Regions from separate parts of the Pedobacter sp. GW821-FHT01D05 genome, predicted to be linked through region 4. Evidence: riboswitches for the same ligand, from Rfam matches in the RefSeq annotation. Region 4 holds a riboswitch; each other region holds the start of a gene.
What was found. A riboswitch is a leader RNA that binds a small molecule or an ion and turns the genes downstream of it on or off. The one in region 4 is predicted to bind S-adenosylmethionine.
Positions count from the first base shown of each region.

Region 1: linked by a shared signal. The riboswitch ahead of AC07VK_RS05900 (O-acetylhomoserine aminocarboxypropyltransferase/cysteine synthase family protein) and the one ahead of AC07VK_RS21910 (transferrin receptor-like dimerization domain-containing protein) in region 4 are both predicted to bind S-adenosylmethionine.
Region 2: linked by a shared signal. The riboswitch ahead of metH (methionine synthase) and the one ahead of AC07VK_RS21910 (transferrin receptor-like dimerization domain-containing protein) in region 4 are both predicted to bind S-adenosylmethionine.
Region 3: linked by a shared signal. The riboswitch ahead of AC07VK_RS03740 (SusC/RagA family TonB-linked outer membrane protein) and the one ahead of AC07VK_RS21910 (transferrin receptor-like dimerization domain-containing protein) in region 4 are both predicted to bind S-adenosylmethionine.

Region 1 is NZ_JBWKXA010000001.1:1,461,622-1,465,222, forward strand. Features, by position in the region: gene AC07VK_RS05895 (hypothetical protein) at 99-1,112, opposite strand; SAM riboswitch class I at 1,326-1,436, shown strand; gene AC07VK_RS05900 (O-acetylhomoserine aminocarboxypropyltransferase/cysteine synthase family protein) at 1,704-3,035, shown strand; gene AC07VK_RS05905 (homoserine O-acetyltransferase family protein) at 3,085-3,601, shown strand, end outside.
Region 2 is NZ_JBWKXA010000003.1:229,026-232,626, forward strand. Features, by position in the region: gene murQ (N-acetylmuramic acid 6-phosphate etherase) at 1-147, shown strand, start outside; gene AC07VK_RS13140 (hypothetical protein) at 262-828, shown strand; gene AC07VK_RS13145 (Bax inhibitor-1/YccA family protein) at 867-1,622, shown strand; SAM riboswitch class I at 1,736-1,839, shown strand; gene metH (methionine synthase) at 1,973-3,601, shown strand, end outside.
Region 3 is NZ_JBWKXA010000001.1:919,838-923,438, reverse strand. Features, by position in the region: gene AC07VK_RS03740 (SusC/RagA family TonB-linked outer membrane protein) at 1-1,201, opposite strand, end outside; SAM riboswitch class I at 1,525-1,631, opposite strand; gene AC07VK_RS03735 (peroxiredoxin family protein) at 1,768-3,036, shown strand.
Region 4 is NZ_JBWKXA010000007.1:117,212-120,812, forward strand. Features, by position in the region: gene AC07VK_RS21905 (serine hydrolase domain-containing protein) at 1-802, shown strand, start outside; SAM riboswitch class I at 1,382-1,486, shown strand; gene AC07VK_RS21910 (transferrin receptor-like dimerization domain-containing protein) at 1,563-3,601, shown strand, end outside.

The sequences.
Region 1 (3,601 bases), on a different contig from region 4:
TTCAGCCGACGAAGCAATCTTACAACGGTCGCTACTAGCGTGTGCTTTAAGATTGCTTCGTCGTTCCTCCTCGCAATGACGAATATTTGTTTTGAAATCTATTTAGGATTACAAATCGTGGTCAACTTCAACGAATAATTTGCCTCTAGCGGCTCATTCGTCTGTGCCAAACGTTGCGATCCCGTATTAGCAGGGCAGGCAATGTCACCTGCAGCATCGTATATTAATTTTGTACCGCCGGCCAATAATTCTTTTGGTACGTAAACCTGCACCTTGGTAATCGAATAACCAGAAGGAAAATAACGCACATAATAACCATCAGGGTGTTTGGTCCAGATACCACTTGGTACATCGCTTCTTGGTGGTGCCATCCCCGCTATAATAGCGTATTTTTCCATGTCGGCATAAGTGTAATTTCCAGACGACACTAATTGACGGATATTGTTTTCTGCCTCAAAAACAGCCCGCACTCCTGATGGTAACTGATCTTTAGCCTTCTCCATTACATCGAAAGGTAAAACACCCAAAGCACCACCTTCTAATTGTGTAAGTTGTTTTGGCGTTAACAATTTAATGGCAGTTACTTTAACCTGTCCGTTAAAATCGGCAAATTTTGTTCTGGCTATGATTGTCCAAAGTAAAGCCTGAATATCATGCTGATCTACATCAGGATGCTTTTCTGCACTTTTGAGTATAGAAACCACAATTTCTTCCTTGGGGCCTAAAACCGGAGCATACATATAACCATCACCTTTTGACGGCGCGAAAGTTCCTGCTTTTAAACAATAACTTTTATTGGTCATTTCGTAAAACCCCTCGCAAAGCACGAAACCACCTTCTGGATTTTTAGGCAGTAAATACAAGGGCTGAGCTTTTAAATTTAATGAATTAATAAAATCAGGCAGCTTTTCGCCTTCTCTATTTACGTCTTCAAAATTAGTGGTAATGGCAGCAGGTTGTTTCAAAAACTTGTCTACGCCTAAAGCTTTAGCGCCCTGGGCGGTGCCCACTTTTAATAATTTATCTTTTAAGCCTCCAAACTGAGCGTTTACGCTGTTTAAACAGACTACAGTAAATAGCATTCCTAAACATAGGGATTTTGTATTTTTCATGATGATTAGATTTAGATAGGTAACACAAACTTAGAATTTTAAGCGTTAATTTTATATTAAAAGTTTAAACCACCTTAATCGGAATAAAAATACATTACTCATTTACAGATGATTGACATAAATTCGGAATTTTATTTTGTGGATTAAAATTAAATTCAGACATTTGGAATATTATTTGGCGGAAAGCTAAATAAAAGTCAATCTTCACGGGTTGATTTATAAAGAAGTGGCGAGAGACTGGCTCGATGACCCACTGGCAACCCTCAGAAAGAGAAGGTGCCAATTCCTGACCGGATAACATGGTGTTATTTGGAGATATAAATTAGAACTGATGAAAACATTAAATCTTCAATCGCTAAGCGAGCCCAGCGCAAACCAAAAAAATGTAGAACAAGTTTCTATTTCTTTTATTTGTTGCAATATGCGTGCGGTTACTTATATGTGCTGTTGCATAAAGTAATTTAAAAATCTTCCTTTTTTGTTTCTTTCAAACTGGAAGGTCCTGAGAAATCGGGATACGCCCTGCTAGGTTTTAGGATTAGCCTAAAGCACTACATGTATCATCTTATTCAACAATAAAAAACAGAAATCATGTCAACATCATATAAATTCGAAACTTTACAATTACACGCTGGACAAGAAATAGATCCAACAACAGGCTCAAGGGCTGTTCCTATTTATCAAACCACTTCTTATGGTTTTAAAAATGCAGAACATGGCGCCAATTTATTTGCCTTAAAGGAGTTTGGTAATATCTACACCAGGATTATGAATCCTACCAGTGATGTTTTCGAAAAACGTATTGCCGCTTTAGAAGGTGGTGTGGCAGCTTTAGCGGTAGCATCTGGACAAGCAGCACAGTTTATTGCACTAAATAATATACTGGAGGCAGGCGATAGCATCGTTTCTTCAACCCATATTTACGGAGGAACCTATAATCAATTCAAAGTAGCTTTTAAGCGCCTGGGTATTCACGTCGATTTTGCCAACCCAGATGTACCCGAAGAATTTGAAAGCAAAATAACCGATAAAACAAAAGCAATCTTTTTAGAAACCATTGGCAACCCTGCATTTAGTGTGCCTGATTTTGAAAAAATTGCCGCCATTGCCAAAAAATACGATATCCCTTTAGTGGTTGACAATACTTTTGGTGCAGGAGGTTATTTGTTTAAACCCTTAGAACATGGCGCCAACATTGTTGTAGAATCTGCAACGAAATGGATTGGTGGTCATGGAACCAGTATTGGCGGCGTTATCGTCGACGGCGGAAATTACAACTGGGGCAACGGTAAGTTTCCTCAATTCTCTGAGCCATCAGAAGGTTACCATGGTTTGGTTTTTAGCGATGTTTTTGGTATCGGTGGACCATTTGGCAATATCCAGTTTATCATCCGTGCCCGTGTAGAAGGATTAAGAGATCTTGGACCTTCCCTATCGCCTTTCAATTCTTTTCTTTTGTTACAAGGCTTAGAAACCTTATCGCTTCGCGTTCAACGCCATGTTGATAATGCGTTAGCTTTAGCGACTTGGTTAGAAAACCATCCATTAGTTAAAGAAGTACAATACCCTGGCTTAGCCAGTAATAAATATAACAACCTGGCTAAAAAATATTTAAGCAATGGTTTTGGCGCAGTTTTATCTTTCGAGTTAGCTGGAAGCAAAGAAAATGCAACACAGGTAATTGATAACTTAAAACTGGTGTCGCACTTGGCCAATGTGGGTGATGCAAAAACACTGATCATTCAGCCTTCGGCCACAACACACCAACAGTTAAGCGAAACAGAACAATTAGCTGCAGGTGTAAAACCAAATGCACTGAGGGTTTCAGTAGGCATTGAGCATATTGACGATATTAAGGCCGATTTCGAACAGGCATTTGCAACAATTAAAGCTACAGTTCCGGCAGAGAATTTACAAGCCTAAACCCCAAACCCTTTAAGAGGCTTTTTAAAAACGACAACAACATTACAAAATGCATAACAGTAAAAACGACAATGTAAAATCCACTTCGGGGAATTTTGCGTCAACATATAGCTATAATAAACAGTTCAAATTAGAGAACGGAAAAAAAATCCGTAACCTGCAAGTTGCTTATCAAACTTATGGCAAATTAAATGCAAATAAAGATAATGTAATTTGGGTTTGCCATGCACTTACCGCCAATGCAGATGTTTTTGAATGGTGGGAAGGTTTGTTCGGTGAAAATGCTTTGTTCAACCCGGAAGAGCATTATATCGTTTGTGCTAACGTTTTAGGCTCGCATTACGGCAGTACAAACCCATTAAGTACCAATCCGGTAACAGGTTTACCTTATTACCTTTCGTTTCCACAGTTTACCATCCGCGATTTAGTATCAGCACACCAGTTATTGGCTTCGCATTTAGGTATCGATTATATTAAACTATTAATCGGAGGTTCTTTAGGCGGACAACAAGCTGTTGAGTGGAGCATTTCGGAGCCAAATAAAATCGAAAACCTGATTCTGATTG
Region 2 (3,601 bases), on a different contig from region 4:
ATGGTCGATATGCAGTTAACCAATCATAAACTCGTAGACCGCGGTACGCAAATGGTTGCCGATGAACTGAATATTGGTTATGATGAAGCTGCCGAGTTGTTAACCCGTTATGGAAGTGTGCGTAAGGCAGTTGAAGCAAGGCACTAAGAATTGAGAGAAGAATAGAATGAAAGAATGATTGAAGGATAGAATGATGTAAAGTAGAAATGACCTTAACATTCACTCATTCAAAACTCACTCATTCAATAATTAGAGAAAAGTATGCACGAAATTGAGCCTTATTACCAGTGGAGAGATGATTATATTTCTGCAGAAGATGAGCGTTCGCCATTTTACAATACCGAATATTCAGAACTTTACTTCGATAAGCAGATTTATAACTTTTTACTGCACCCGCAATGGGACGAATTTGGTTCAAATACCCTATACATGAAGGTGTTATATGCCGATTATGATCGCAGTTATGCCGTTATAGAATTTATAGGCGAGTGGAACGATGCCATTAACAACGACATTATGCTGCTGAAACGTGATATTTTAGAGCTGATGATGGATGAAGGCATTAATAAATTTATCCTGATCGGTGAAAATGTACTGAATTTTCATGCTTCAGATGATAGTTACTACGAAGAGTGGTTTCAGGAAGTAGAAGATGGCTGGATTGTTGGGGTAAATTTTCAGGAACATGTAATCACCGAGTTTCGCGATAATAACATCGATTATTACATTAACTTTGGTGGTGCATTTGACAATCTGCCATGGCGCACCCTAAAACCGCTACAGTTCTTTAAAAAAGTTGAAGAACTGCTGACAAAAAGATTAAACTAAATATTTATTTTTATATAGTTAAATACGCAAAATTTAAAATGGAACAACAAAATTATCAATATCAGGACAACAGTGTTTTTGTACAGGAAAAATCTGTTTCTAAAAAATTCTTTGCAAACGTTTTCTTATGGATGTTCGTTGCATTGAGTTTATCAACAGTAGCCGCCTATTTATTTGGTACCAATGAGCAGTTAATGCAATACCTTTTAAATATTAATCCAACAACTGGTAAAGTGAGCATGTCAATTTTTGGTTATGTAGCCATGTTTGCACCGCTTGGACTGGTTTTATTAATGGGATTCGGTTTAAGTAGATTGTCATTACCGGCGTTAATTGGCGTTTTTGTACTTTATTCAGTACTAACTGGAGTTAGTTTAAGTTTTATCTTGTTAACTTATACTTCAGGTTCAGTAGTGAGCTGTTTTGCAGGAGCAGCCGGGATATTTGGAATAATGGCATTTATGGGTTATACAACCAATATCGATCTAAGTAAATTCGGGCCGATTTTAATGGTTGGAGTAATTGGCTTAGTGATTGCCAGTGTAATTAATATGTTTATTCAAAGCGAGCAGTTCAGTTTGTTTATGGCATTTATTGGTATTGCCATATTTACGGCATTAACGGCTTATGATGTACAGAAAATCAAAAGAATTGGCGAAGGGATCGAAGCTAGCGGCGAACAGGTTCTTCAGATTGAATCTAAAAAAATGGCTATTGTAGCTGCATTGTCTTTATACTTAGATTTCCTAAATATCTTCCTTTTCTTACTTCGTATTTTCGGAAGCAGAAAATAGTCATTAACAGAACAATATTCTTAAGGCCGTGCAGAATTGCATGGCCTTTGTAATTTTATTTGGCAGCAAAGCGATAAATTTTGGAATTGATGTTGCTTTGTTGCATTTTTGTATGCTTATTAAGAAAGACGGAGGGATTAGACCCAACGAAGTCTTAGCAACCTGTAACCTACAAGGTGCTAAATTCTATTCTGCAAATAGCAGAAACAGATAAGTTTAGGATTACGATTCACGTACCAACTTTTTAAATAAGCTTTTTAGAGACTTGAGACTATAGATTTGAGATTTTAGACATTGCGTCTTATCCACTCTCCTATCTGATACCTCATATCTCAAATCTTACAACAAGAATGAGCATAAGAGAAGAATTAGAAAAACGTATTTTGGTGATTGATGGTGCAATGGGTACCATGATTCAGCGATATACCTTAACCGAAGAAGATTTTAGAGGGGAGCGATTTAAAAACCATCCCTGTGATGTAAAAGGCAATAACGATTTGCTCAACATCACACGTCCGGATATTATTAAAACAATACACCTGGAGTACCTGGCCGCTGGTGCCGATATTATCGAAACCAACACGTTCAGTACACAGCGCATTTCCATGGCCGATTACCAGATGGAAGACCTTTCTTACGAAATGAGTTTTGAAGGTGCGCGGGTAGCAAAAGAAGCCGTAAACGAGTTCATGGCTGCAAATCCAGACCGTAAATGTTTTGTGGCCGGTGCCATTGGCCCAACCAACCGTACCCTTTCCATGTCGCCAAATGTAAACGATCCTGGTTTTAGGGCAGTTTATTTTGATGAACTGGAAGCTGCTTATTACGAACAGGTACGCGGTTTGGTAGATGGTGGTTCTGATGTGTTATTAATCGAAACCATTTTCGATACTTTAAATGCTAAAGTGGCTATTGTAGCCATTAAAAAATACGAAGAGGTAATTGGCCGTAAACTGGAGATCATGATTTCCGGCACCATTACCGACGCCTCTGGCAGAACACTTTCAGGTCAGACTGCCGAAGCTTTTTTGAACTCTGTAATGCATGCAAAACCATTAAGTATCGGTTTTAACTGTGCTTTGGGTGCTAAAGAAATGCGTCCGCATATTGAGGAGCTTGCTGCAAAAGCAGGTTGTTATGTTTCGGCCTATCCAAATGCCGGTTTACCAAATGAGTTTGGTGCTTACGATGAGCAGCCACATGAAACCGCACATTTGGTTGACGATTTTATTGCCTCTGGTTTTGTGAATATTGTGGGCGGCTGTTGTGGTACCACACCAGAGCATATTGGTTGTATTGCCAAAAATGCGAGAAAAGCTGAACCTCGAAAAATACCGGTTCTTCAACCATATATGCGTTTAAGCGGGCTGGAACCTGTAACCATTACCCCAGAAAGCATTTTTGTAAATATTGGTGAAAGAACAAATATCACCGGGTCTCCGAAATTCTCTAAACTGATTTTGGGCGGCGATTACGAATCTGCACTGGCCGTTGCCTTACAACAGGTTGAAGGTGGTGCGCAGGTAATCGATGTGAATATGGATGAGGGGATGTTGGATTCTGAAGCAGCAATGACCAAATTCTTAAACCTCATTGCTTCTGAACCTGATATTGCCAAATTGCCCATCATGGTCGATTCATCTAAATGGTCGGTTATCGAAAATGGCTTAAAATGTTTGCAGGGAAAAGGAATTGTAAACTCTATCTCCTTGAAAGAAGGGGAGGAGAAATTCCGCGAAAGCGCACGCAAAATTATGCAATATGGTGCTGCTGTAGTAGTAATGGCCTTTGATGAGCAGGGACAGGCCGATAATTACGAACGCAGGAAAGAAATCTGTAAAAGAAGTTACGATATCCTGGTACACGAAATAGGTTTTCCGGCAGAGGATATTATTTTCGATCCGAACATCTTAACGGTGGCAACTGGATTAGAAGAGCATAATAATTATGCTGTTGATTTTATCAATGCCACCCGCTGG
Region 3 (3,601 bases), on a different contig from region 4:
CAGAATTAAGTTTGCTATAATTTGCATTGGCAGTTAAGGTTAACTTCGGTGTTATTTTTAATGATGTATTCAGCACAAACGAATTTTTGCCCTGACCAGAGTTAGGCACTATACCAACCTGTTTCAGGTTATTGTATGAAATCCGGTAATCATACTTTTCGCCGGCATCTGCAACAGATACCCCATTATTTAATGAATATCCGGTCTGAAAGAAATCGCGCACATTATCGGGATGCGCAACAAATGGAACGGCCACTCCCTTCGAATAGAATTGTGGAATTAATCTACCATCCAATTTCGGACCCCAGCTTTCATCTACCCCATCGTTAACGCCTTTACCTGCACCATCTACATAGCTAAATTTGCCTTCCGATCCCTGACCGAAGGCATTTTGATATACAGGTAATGTAAGCAAAGTTTCCAATACTGCATTTGAGTTGATGGCAATGCCCAATCCTTTTTTCGATTTACCGGTTTTGGTTTTAATGAGTATAACCCCTGCAGCAGCCCTCGAGCCGTATAATGCAGCGGCATTTGGTCCTTTTAACACACTTATCGATTCTATATCTTCCGGATTAATATCCGAAATGGTATTCGCATAATCCCTTGCCCCTGCAGAGTTTAACTGAGCGTTATCTACCGGAATTCCATCAACCACAAATAAAGGCTGGTTATTTCCAGCAATAGACGTTTCTCCCCTGATGACCACACGAGACGAGCCCATGCTTCCCTGGCTGTTGGTTACCCGTACACCAGCTATTTTTCCGGCGAGTGCATTTACCAGGTTCGATTCTTTTGCTTCAGCTACACGGTCCCCTTTCAATTCCTGAACCGCATAACCCAGCGACTTTTTCTCCCTGGAAATCCCCAAAGCCGTAACCACTACTTCATCAAGCGCATTATCGCTTGACTGAAGAATGACCGAAATGGGGCCAGCATTTTTATTGATTTGTATCTCCTGGCTTTTAAAACCGATATATGAAAATATCAATGTGCCCTTATCGGGTGCATGAATTGAAAAAGCCCCTTTTGCATCAGAAATAGTAGCTTGCCTGGTTTCTTTTATTGATACAGAAACGCCAGGCAGTGTTTCGCCATCTGCCGACTTTACCGTTCCGGTAACCGTTACATCCTGAGCAGAAAGCTTTTGTGCCAGGAAGAGCAGCAGGATAAACGTTATTGATTTTAAATTTTTAAACATATTGTGTAGTTAATTAGTTAAAAAGGGATAATATTTTTGGGCAAAACAATTCCACTACGACTAAAACGTATTGTTTTAAAAAAAATAAAAAGGAATGGTTAGCCTAAAGAAGCCTGTTAAAATGGAGCGATTTTAACAGGGCATGCGCATTCGGAAGGATGCATTAAGGTGTGCATTAATGGCTTTTAGCTCGTCTGTTTTTTTCATTTGAATAATTTTCTTTAAACCGTATTTACTTATCAAGCTTGCATCGGGGCAAAAAAAAAGCACCCCCATAAATCAGAAGTGCTCCATATATTCTTATAAGGATAACGCAATCAACTGACTTAACTACCCCAGATTCATCTGAGATGGAATTAGCACCATTTCTAAAAATTAGATGGTTGCTAAGGCTTCATAGGGCCATTCCCTCCGCCTTTCTTGATAAGTATTTTAAAATAACTGCTGCAAAGGTATAATTAATTCCATTTATCCTATAGTTTTTATAGATTTTTATTGAAAAATTTTTTCTTTCCCAATTACATCCATATCTTTGTCTACTAATTTAGTCGTCAATACACATCCCAATGAAACTTAAATCCCTTTCAATAGCCATATTGGCTATATCAACAACTTTTATCTATGCCCAGGAACATAATACTTTACCCAATCAGGTAGTAAAACTCAACAAAATAAAATCTAAAGCCTTTGTTGCCCTCGGCAATTGGCGTGGAATAGCCAAGGTAAAGGAAGGTCTGGAAATTCCTTTTAATTTCGAGATCAATGAAAAAAGCGGTCAGCAGAAATTATATTTCCGCAATGCTGAAGAAAGTTTCGAAGGTGGCCTTGTAAAACAAACGGCCGATTCGCTTTTTGTAAAACTTGATCAGTTTGATAATGAATTCGCATTTGCGATAGATGGAGACCAATTAACAGGTACATTAAGGAAACAGGATAAAGCTGGCAAACCTTTGGTAATTGTTGCTGAAAGGAAAAATTACCGTTTTAAAACAACAGGTAAACCTGCAACGGCAGATTATTCTGGCAGTTATGATGTAGTTTTTAAATCGCCAAATGGTAAGGAAGAAAAAACAGTAGGTTTATTTAAGCAAAGCGGAAACAAACTTACCGGCACTTTTCTACGTGTAACAGGCGATTCGCGTTATCTGGAAGGTGTAGTGGAAGGAAATGAATTTCAACTTTCGAGCTTTATTGGCTCCTCTCCTGCCTATTACAAAGGAACTTTTCAGTCAGATGGCTCATTAACAGGCGAAATTTTAGGTGCAAGGGGAAGCCAGCCTCTTACCGGAACTAAAAATAAAGATGCTGCCCTGCCCGATCCTTACAAACTTACCTACCTGAAAAAAGGATACAAAACGCTTGATTTTAGTTTTCCTGATGTAAACGGCAAAAAGATTTCGTTAAAGGATGAAAAATATAAAAACAAGGTGGTGATTTTAACCATAACCGGAAGCTGGTGCCCAAATTGTGTTGACGAAGCTACTTTTATTGCACCCTGGTATAAAGAAAACAAGAAACGTGGTGTAGAAATTATTGCTTTGCATTATGAGCGCTCAACCGAACCCGAATATGCAAAAAAGGTGATGACACGTTTCCGCGAACGTTTTGGCATTGAATACGATCAGGTTATTGCAGGTACTGCCGATAAGCAGGTGGTATCTGAATCGTTGCCTGCACTCGATTCTTTTTTATCATTCCCAACCACGATAATTATTGATAATCAGGGCAATGTAGCGCAGATCCATACGGGCTTTAACGGTCCGGCAACCGGTAAATTTTATGATGAATTTGTGAAAGAATTTAATACTGAGATTGATACGTTACTGAAGAAATAGGCATAGTACCTTAATTTCTTATCGGTTGGTGTCTCACCAACCGAAATAGAACTTCCGTGATTTCCGTGCTTCCGTGGCAAATTAAATAGTAGCACAGGCAAGCCGCTCCAAATAGTAAATAATAATTCATAATGTATCGTTTTTGTAAAGCAGGTGCAGTGCTTTTCGGTGTGGACAGTCCTTCTTTTCGCTTCTATCTTTTTGTGAATGAATCACATAAACAATTAGTCTTGCGACAAAAAGGATAGCCGCTTCAATAAGGTTTATTTAACAGGGGGCTGTTGTACAGAAGCTACGCCGAACCGAGCCTGAAGCGAACGCACCAAAGGTAATTACTTATGTATCAGGTTCTCCACAGAAAAAGAGTGCTTAGCCCCGGGCGTAGCGGCATCCCCAAAGCGCAGCGGAGGGATACAGCGAAGCACGGGAACAAACTTTAATCGTAGCACAGGCAAGCCGCTCCAAATAATACTGCATAATGTATCGTTTTTGTAAAGCAGGTTTAGGCAGTCCTTATCGGTCGGTGAGACACCGACCAATAGAACTTCCGTGATTTCTGTGTTTC
Region 4 (3,601 bases):
TCCAAAATGGAAAGATCTTGGAGATGACACCGCATCATTTAATCTGATCACGCCCAGGATGCTGTTAAGTCATAGTTCTGGTTTACCCGTTTTACGCCAGCTGTATGGCAACAAAGTTAATCTTATTGCCAAACCTGGTGAAAAGTTCTATTATTCCAATGAGGGCATTAATCTGTTGGGATTTATGATTGAAGAGTTAACGGGAAAGAAACTCGAAATTATCGCACGTGAAGAAGTTTTTATTCCACTAAAGATGGAATACACCAGTATGATCTGGGAAAAATCCTTTGAAAACAATTTTTCTTATGCTTACTTCAAAGACGGAAAGAAATATGGCTCTGAAAGACGGGAGAGTAGCCGTGCTGCAGGTTCGATGTCAACAACAGCCGAAGATTATGCTCGGTTTATGATCAACCTAATGAAAGAAAACGGTTTATCCAGATCAGGTTATCATGAGATGCTTCGTGCACAGGTCCCGGTGAAAAGTAAACGTGGGTTTGGTCCTTTGAAAGACAGCATTACAAATGAAAATAATGCTATCGGGTTATCATGGGGGCTGGGCATTGGTACATTCAAGTCGGCTTTTGGACGGGCCTTTTTCCATACCGGGCATGGTGATGCTAACCAGAATTATGCTGTAGCTTTTCCTAAAGCTGGAATCGCTGTAATTTTACTGAGCAACAGTGAAAATTTTGAAAAAGCCAACGCCCAAATTTTAAAAATTTGCATCGGTGATACCTATTCGCCGCTGAGATGGCTTGGTCATTTGGGCGAGCCTGCCAAGGAGGAAGTTGTGAAATAACCTGATAATTAAAAAGAAGAGTTGCAATCCTTACAATGAAACTGTTAAAATTATCCTATCTAAAACATCCGTTTTTTCAATTTAGATTCAGCGACATTTTGAAATGGAAATTTAATATATCTACGAATCCCTATGATAGGGGACACTTTTTATTTAAACTAGCCTACTCAGGATTGAATGGCTTTTTTTATTTTTTAGCCAACAATACATTTAATTATTTTTAAGGTATATCTCCTTTGCAAATTTGAACCCCGCCTGACTAAGTCTTTTACAGCGGATATTTGCATGATTTTGCTGGTGTGTACGTCCGTTCTGCATTTAAACTGTCGCGCCATTTCGCTTTAAAGTGACCACCTGTTCAGAGGGAAAGGAACTTAGATGTGCATGGTCCGGTAATCAAATTGGTGGCCAGTTTGGCCCGAAACAGAGGAGTCAACTTTCACCGAAATACACACGTTGGCCAAAAAACCTGCTAAAATGCCCTGGTATATTTTTTTTCACAAACATGCTATCGAAATAAATAATACAAATCCTATAGGAATACTAGATTATTATTTCTAGTTTTGCATCATTATATAATACTTATCCAGAAAGACTGAGGGAAGGGCCCTAAGACGTCTGAGCAACCTATACACTTGTAAAAGGTGCTAATTCCTTTCTGCCCAAGGGTGGAGAAGATAAGTTGGTTATGCATCCGCATGCTAATTATTTTGAGGTCGCTCAAAGTTTTTCTGGTAAAGAACTCCTAAAAAATCAGAAAATGAAGAAAACTTTTACCTTTTTCACGGCTATTCAATTGCTCTGGCTTCCTTTATTGGCGCAGGAAAAACTGAGTGGATTTAAAATTCAAAACATTCCGCTACAGCGAGATATTGAGCAGAAATTTGATGCTGGGCTTAATAAAGAAAATATAGGGGCGACCATAAAAGAGCTTTCTGCCAACCCCCATCACTTGGGCGCTAAGGGCAGTAAAACGGTAGCAGAATCTGTACTGAAAAAGTTTAAAAGCTATGGCTGGGATGCAAAAATAGAGACTTATTATGTTTTATTTCCAACACCTAAAACCCGATCGGTAGAACTTTTAGGAAGCAACAAATACAGCGCCTCGCTTGAAGAAAAGGCTGTTAAGGAAGATTTAGCAACCGCACAGCAAGGGCAGTTGCCTCCTTACAATGCCTGGAGTGCCGATGGCGATGTAAGTGCAGGCCTTGTTTTTGTAAATTATGGTCTGCCAGCTGATTATGAAAAGTTGGAGCGTTTAGGCATCAGCGTAAAAGGCAAGATTGTTATTGCAAAATATGGCAGGTCGTGGCGGGGCACTAAACCTAAAATAGCTTACGAACATGGTGCGGTGGGCTGTATCATTTATTCGGATCCAAAAGATGATGGCTTTGTGAAAGGCGATGTATATCCACAGGGTGCTTACAAGCCAGAATTTGCTGTTCAACGGGGATCGGTAATGGATATGGTAATTTATCCCGGTGATCCATTGACCCCTGGAATCGGTTCTACAAAGGATGCCAAAAGGTTGGAGCGGGGCGATGCCAAAACGATTCTTAAAATTCCGGTTCAGCCCATCAGTTATCATGATGCTTTGCCATTGCTTGCTGCACTTAAAGGTCAGGTAGTACCTACCGATTGGAGCGGCGGCTTGCCCGTTACCTACCACATTGGCGATGGAAGTACCGTGGTTCGTTTAAACCTGGCTTTTAACTGGGATATTGTGCCAGCATACAATGTTGTAGCAAAACTTGAGGGAAGTAAATTTAAAAATCAGTGGATCATCCGCGGTAATCACCACGATGCCTGGGTAAATGGCGCTGCAGATCCGGTAAGTGGATTGGCCTCCCTTTTGGAAGAAGCAAAATCTATCGGAAAATTGGCAAAGGCAGGTATAAAACCTAAACGAACACTTGTTTATATTGCCTGGGATGGAGAAGAACAATCGCTTTTAGGTTCTACAGAATGGGTAGAAGACCATGCAGACGAGTTAAACAGTAAAGCGGTTGCCTACATCAATTCGGATGGCAATGGCCGTGGCTTTTTAGAAGCAGGCGGCTCGCATGCTTTAGAAAATTTTGTTTCTGAAATTTCAAAAGATGTAAAAGATCCTCAGGTGGGTTCTAATATTTTTGAACGCTGGAAAGCCAATAAAGCCATTTCTACAGCCTCGCTTACCGAACGTAAGAAAATACAGGACAGCCAAACGCTTGATCTGGGTGCGCTAGGTACAGGATCTGATTATTCTGCATTTTTACAGCACCTTGGTATCCCTACTTTAAGCCTTGGTTTCGGTGGTGAGGATGAAGGAGGGGAGTACCATACCAATTTCGATACTTACGACAACTTTGTGAAGTTTAAAGATCCGGGTTTTGAATACGGATTGGCCCTATCGCAAACAGCTGGCAGGGCGGTATTGCGTTTGGCCAATGCAGATGTACTTCCGTTCAACTTTTCTAATCTTCAGGCTAAAATAGCGACTTACGTTACTGAAGTAAGTACATTGGCAAAGCAGCTCCGGGAAGGTGCGCAAAGCCAGAATAAGCTCATTTCAAACGGTGCTTATCAGCTTGCCAACGATCCTAAAGAAAACTTGAAAAATCCTCCTGTACAGGTCGAATTATCTGAATTTGATTTTAAAGCACTGAACTTAGCAGTAGATAGTTTAAAAGCAGTCTCATCAAAACTTAGTCAGACCGTAACCGCTGCACTTGCTTCGGATACTAAAACTGACCAACTGAATACCTTACTTTTTCAGGCTGAAAAACAATTGCTTCTACAAGCAGGTTTACCAGGGCG